Lacibacter sp. H407: one gene and its partner. Each later gene encodes a partner of the first gene's protein in a complex. Links are inferred from orthologs where the notes say so. Each region holds a gene or a part of one and is shown on either strand. Other genes may lie near its edges.

What was found.
Region 2: the proteins of WG989_RS11150 (region 1) and accD are in contact, whole or in part, in a solved structure (PDB 8UXZ), measured with the Escherichia coli proteins. The link is inferred for Lacibacter sp. H407 from one-to-one orthologs.

The regions. Positions count from the first base shown.
Region 1 is NZ_JBBKTU010000001.1:2,549,903-2,553,061, forward strand. The notes cover bases 277-3,097. They hold WG989_RS11150 (acetyl-CoA carboxylase carboxyltransferase subunit alpha), read left to right. Parts: upstream 277-1,110; coding sequence 1,111-2,085; downstream 2,086-3,097. Other genes in these bases: WG989_RS11145 (SusD/RagB family nutrient-binding outer membrane lipoprotein), read left to right, coding at 277-989; dapA (4-hydroxy-tetrahydrodipicolinate synthase), read left to right, coding at 2,125-3,018. In the rest of the region: more of WG989_RS11145, read left to right, coding at 1-276; WG989_RS11160 (alpha/beta hydrolase), read left to right, coding at 3,116-3,159. UniProt on the Escherichia coli protein: Component of the acetyl coenzyme A carboxylase (ACC) complex. First, biotin carboxylase catalyzes the carboxylation of biotin on its carrier protein (BCCP) and then the CO(2) group is transferred by the carboxyltransferase to acetyl-CoA to form malonyl-CoA.
Region 2 is NZ_JBBKTU010000001.1:3,931,497-3,934,587, reverse strand. Bases 1-2,753 are described here. They hold accD (acetyl-CoA carboxylase, carboxyltransferase subunit beta), read left to right. Parts: upstream 1-794; coding sequence 795-1,712; downstream 1,713-2,753. Other genes in these bases: WG989_RS16950 (SET domain-containing protein), read left to right, coding at 2,654-2,753; WG989_RS16955 (VOC family protein), read left to right, coding at 2,254-2,625; smpB (SsrA-binding protein SmpB), read left to right, coding at 1,745-2,221; fbaA (class II fructose-bisphosphate aldolase), read left to right, coding at 1-754. In the rest of the region: more of WG989_RS16950, read left to right, coding at 2,754-3,064.

The DNA of each region.
Region 1 (3,159 bases):
TTCCTTTTACAGAAGCATTACAGGGTAAGAGTACGATCCCTTACGATAAACAGGAGAATGTATATCCTGCAATCATCAACGAGTTGAAGGAAGCTGCGGCTCAGTTTGATGCCGGTGCAACAGCACAAGGTGATGTAATGTTTAGTGGTAACACAACAAAATGGAAGAAGTTTGCAAATTCAATTCGTGCAATTGCAGCTTTACGTATGTCAAAAGCCAATGCAACTTTAGGTAAAACTGAATTTGCGGCAGCTGTGGCTGCGGGCGTAATTGATGCGAATGCAGATAATGCAGGTATCCCTTACCCGGGTGGTAACTACAGAAATCCGATTTACAACTATTATGTGATCACACAGCGTTTTGACTTTGCAGTAAGTGAAACAATGACCAATCACCTAAGTGGTTTAAATGATCCCCGGATCTCTAAATTTGGAAACACTTCACAAGGGTTCCCTTACGGTTTAACCCGTAACGATGCATTAGCATGGCAAACGTTAAACCCAAATTTTGCATTCTTACTTGGGTTCACCGGTACACCGCAAACAATGCCAGTATATCTTGTAACAGCAGGTCAAATGTTTTTGGCACGTGCTGAAGCTGCGAGACTTGGCTGGACTGCTGAAGTTGCTGCAACAATGTATGCAAGCGGAATTACAGCGGAAATGAACCGTTGGGGTATTACTGATGGTGCTGCAATTGCAGCTTACCTTCTTCAACCTTCGGTAGCACTTACCGGCGTTGGTGATGCTAAAAAAATTGCTGAGCAACGTTGGGTATCACACTTCCCTGATGGAAACCAAGGCTGGGCTGAATGGCGCAGAACTGGCTTCCCTGTATTAGCACCTGCCCCAGGTTCAGGAAAGCAAGTGCCACGTCGTATCCCTTATGGACCTAACGAACCATTGTATAACCCTGAGAATTATTCTGCAGCAGCTGCAGGATATTCAAACAACTCTCAGGATGCAAGAGTTTGGTGGGATAAACCATAATTACAAGGATTTTTTAGTGAATTTTATTGATATCAAGGCCGCCTCTCAAAAGAGGCGGCCTTTTTCATTAATATTGCAGCCCAATCAGTTAATTTTATCATTCTAATATTCTCATATTATTATGCCATCACTCGAAAACCGTCAGTTCATCGAAATCGAAAAGCCCATTAAGGAATTGGTGGATGAATTAAAGGAGATCCGTCACAGGGCAGAGAAGAATGCAAAAGTGGATTATTCTGCAACTATCCAGCAACTGGAAGAAGGCATTGTTGCAAAACGAAAAGAAATCACACAACATCTCACCAGTTGGCAAAAAGTACAGTTGAGCCGGCATCCCGATCGGCCATATACGCTTAAGTACATCACAAAAATGTGCGACAACTTTGTTGAACTCTATGGCGACCGTGGCGTGAAAGACGACAAGGCAATGGTCGGAGGTTTTGCACAGCTGGACGGCGAAACAGTGATGATCATTGGGCAGCAGAAAGGGATCAATACCAAAATGCGTCAACAACGGAATTTTGGAATGGCCAATCCCGAAGGTTATCGTAAAGCACTTCGCTTGATGAAGCTGGCTGAAAAATTTAATAAACCCGTTATTACATTGATCGATACGCCGGGAGCTTTTCCCGGTCTTGAAGCCGAAGAAAGAGGACAAGGTGAGGCTATTGCACGCAACATTTATGAAATGATCCGGTTGAAGGTGCCGGTTATTTGCGTAGTGATTGGCGAAGGTGCCAGTGGCGGTGCATTAGGAATTGGAGTAGGCGATAAAGTATTGATGATGGAGAATACATGGTACACAGTAATATCACCTGAAAGTTGCAGTTCCATTTTATGGAGAAGCTGGGATAAAAAAGAAATTGCAGCAGAACAATTGAAGCTTACGCCCGACCATATGTACAAATTTGGTATTGTGGATGGCATCATCCCCGAACCGGATGGCGGAGCACATTGGGATTATGACGAAGCGGCTCAAATGCTAAAAAAAGAATTGATCCCCGTGTTGCAACAATTAAAAACAATTTCACCGGAAGATCGCATTAATCAACGCATTGAACGGTATAGTAAGATGGGTTTCTGGGATGAACTTTAAATGATATCAACTTTACAATTATAATTTCCTTTTTTTTATATGAATCTTCAGGATCAATTACGAGGTACAGGTGTTGCTTTGGTTACTCCATTTAAACAGAATATGGAGATCGATTTTGTTGCCCTTGAACGTGTTATCAATTTTGTTATTGATAAAGGTGTTGAATATGTTGTTACGTTAGGAACAACTGGCGAAACACCAACCTTGAGTAAAGATGAAAAACTTGAATTGATCAGGTTTACAAATGAAATTGTTGCCAACAGAGTGCCGGTTGTTGTGGGTATTGGCGGTAACAACACATTATCGATCATTAAGGATCTGGAAACATTTCCATTGGAAAATGCGGCGGCTATATTAAGTGCCAGCCCTTATTATAACAAACCATCACAGGAAGGTATTTACCAGCATTACAAAGCATTGGCTGAGGTAACGCCTAAGCCAATCATTTTATACAATGTGCCCGGACGTACGGGGCGAAATATGTCAGCAGCCACAACCTTGCGGTTAGCCAAAGATTTTGAAATGATCGCAGGTATTAAAGAAGCCAGCGGTGATATGTTGCAAAGCATGCAGATATTGAAAGACAAACCGGCTGATTTTTTAGTTGTGAGTGGCGATGATGGATTGGCAATGCCGCAAATTGCATGTGGTATGGATGGTGTGATCAGCGTTGCGGCAAACTGCCTGCCTTACGAATTCAGTGAAATGGTTCGTTTGTCATTGAAAGGTGATTTTGCCCGAGCAAAACAATTGAATGATCAAATGCTCGAGGCGTACGATTTGTTATTTGCTGAAAATAACCCCGCTGGTGTAAAAGCATTTTTAACTGAATTAGGATTGATCGAAAATAATCTTCGTTTGCCGGTAGTTCCATTAAGCGAGGGTTTACATACATCTGTAAAAAAATACATGGGGCAGCTTACAAATGGTTGAGCATTGCAATAACCATAGTTGGCAAAAACTAAACAAGAAGATACTGTTCTTTTCTGCTGCTGTGTTATTGAGTACTGCATTATTTGCTCAGTATAATGTGAGGATTGAAATACAAAACAGACCTGGTACACATAAAACTGA
Region 2 (3,091 bases), 1.4 Mb from region 1 along the record:
CCATGCTGCAAAAAAATGGCTGCCCTGGATCAGTGGGTTGATTGATGCAGGTGTTGAATTCAATAAAGAAAAAGGACAACCTCTTTTCAGTTCACACATGCTTGATCTCAGCGAAGAGCCATTGGAAGAAAATATTCATACCTCAGTTGAGTTTTTCAAACGTATGGCTCCGTTAGGAATGGGAATTGAGATTGAACTGGGTGTAACCGGCGGCGAAGAAGATGGTGTAGATAACAGTGATGTAGATAATGAAAAACTCTATACGCAACCGGCGCATGTTGCATACGCTTATACTGAGTTGAGCAAAGTAGGTAAATTATTTACTGTTGCTGCTGCTTTTGGAAATGTACATGGTGTTTATAAATCCGGTAACGTTCAGTTGACTCCGATTATTTTGCATAACAGTCAGGTCTATATTGAAAAGAATCTTGGTACTGGCCCTAAGCCGGTTTACTTTGTATTCCATGGCGGTAGCGGTTCTCCTCAACACCAGATCCGTGAAGCGATCAGTTATGGTGCAATTAAAATGAACATCGATACCGATCTGCAATGGGCGTTCTGGGAAGGTATTCTCAACAACTATAAAAAGAACGAAGGGTATTTACAAGGACAATTAGGAAATCCGGAAGGCCCTGATAGTCCTAACAAAAAACACTACGATCCACGTGTATGGTTACGCAAAGGAGAAGAGAGCTTTATCAAGCGTCTTGAAGTAGCCTTTGACGATCTGAACTGTATCAACAGGAATGCATAATTGTTACTACTTTTAATTGGCGTCATATAAATTAGAAACGATGGCAAAAAAAGAAGAGGATATAGAGAAGAACCTAACGGGTGACGATCTTCCACAGGAAGATGCGTTACGTTCGTCGTGGTTCAAGCGGGTGCAGAAGGGTATTCTCACTTCTACATCTGAGAAAAAAGAAATACAGGAAGGTTTATGGACCAAATGCCCGGAATGCAAGTACACCACTACATCCGGCGAATTGGCTGAAAATAAATTCGTATGCCCCAAGTGTAATTATCATCACCGTATCGGCAGTTCTGAATATTATGACTTGTTGTTTGATGGTGATGAATACACTGAATTATTTGATAACATCCGTTCCAAAGATCATCTCGGATTTACTGATCTGAAGCCGTATCAAAAACGATTGGAAGATATCTGGAAAAAATCTGACCTGCATGATTCGATCCGTGTGGCTGTCGGGAAAATTGATGGACATCCTGCGCTTGTGTGTTGTATGGACTTTGATTTTATTGGTGGATCATTGGGTAGTGTGATGGGTGAAAAAATTGCACGTGGTGCCGATTATTGCATAGAACATAAGCTCCCTATGCTCATGATCTGTAAAAGCGGTGGTGCCCGGATGATGGAGAGTGCATTTTCATTGATGCAGCTGGCAAAAATTTCCGGTAAACTTTCGCAGTTGAGCGATGCAAAACTCCCTTACATTACGCTGTTGACCGATCCTACGTTTGGCGGTGTTACTGCTTCGTTTGGTATGCTGGGCGATCTGAATATTGGTGAACCGGGCGCACTGATCGGCTTTGCCGGTCCACGTGTGATTAAAGAAACCATTAAGAAAGATTTGCCTGAAGGTTTTCAACGCAGCGAATTTTTATTGGAACACGGATTTCTCGATCTCATTGTAGACCGTAAGGAAATGAAACAGAAATTCGGGGTATTGTTTACACTGTTTAAGAACTGATTGAACAAGTTTATATTTGCAATCAATATAAGTTGATTCAACTTTTATTGATTGCTTTTTTGTTTGTAAAAATGATTGAATTAAAAAACCGCTCGGCCTTTCATGAATACTACTTTGAAGATAAGTTGGTAGCGGGAATGGTATTAGTTGGAACAGAAGTAAAATCGATCCGTGAAGGAAAAGTGAGTTTCAGTGATTCCTATTGTTTCTTTCACAAGCACGAACTTTGGATCAAAGGTTTGCACATTGCTGAATATAAATTCGGCACTACCAATAATCACCTTGCTGTACACGATCGAAAGCTCTTGCTCAATAAAAAGGAAATTAAGAAGTGGGAAAATAAGATGAAAGAGAAAGGCTTTACCGTGGTTCCACTCCGCATTTTTTTTACTGAAAATAATTTAGCCAAAATAGAAGTAGGCTTGGGCAAAGGAAAAAAACTGCACGATAAACGGGAAACCATCCGTAACCGTGATGTGGAACGTGACATGAAGAAGTATTTGAAGTAAGAGTATTCATTATACATGTTCATTTGAAATCTATGACAGAGTGTATTGCTTTTATTAAAGTAAAAGATCTGCAGAATACAATAGATTGGTATAAAGAGATTGGATTCCAGTGCAGCGCCACAAATCTTTTATGGGAACCCGAATGCGAAATCAATTGGGCTAAACTGGATTTCGGCAATGCTGGTTTTATGATTGGCCCTGATGAGAGACCCAACATCCCCGACGAGAAAGATGTTCATTTGTGGTTTAACATCGATTCAATAGATGCAATGGTTGAACGCCTTACCAATTTTGGGATAAGCATAGACATTGAGCATGCTACTTTCTACGGGCGAAAAAATGTTTCGTTTAGAGATCTGAACGGGTTTAAAGTTTCATTTTCCTGCAAACTGCAAACTGTATAAACTCTACTCATCAATAACAAAAGATTTAATGACCAAAGAACAACTGCTCCACGAATTGAAACACGATACCTGGGTAATGATGAAGCCCTCTCCCATTCATGGGAATGGTGTATTTGCGTTGCGGGATATTCCGAAAGGTCAGCGTGGATTGTTCTCTAAAAATATTGGTGAGTGGATCAAAATTGAACGAAGTGAAATTGATGCATTGCCTGATTACAGTAGAGAGCTGGTTGAAACCTATTGTTTGTTTGATGAAGATCATTATTATGTTCCTGATTATGGCTTTAAGGTGATGGACATTGTAAACTTTTTGAATCACGACGAATCTCCAAATATTATCTCCATTAATGACGGTGAAGATTTTGAAACACTGCGTGACATAAACGCCGGCGAAGAATTATTCATCGACTACGGCAAAATTGTTGACAGTGAAGAATAGCCGTGTCTAAAGTCTTGCAGAGCGTCT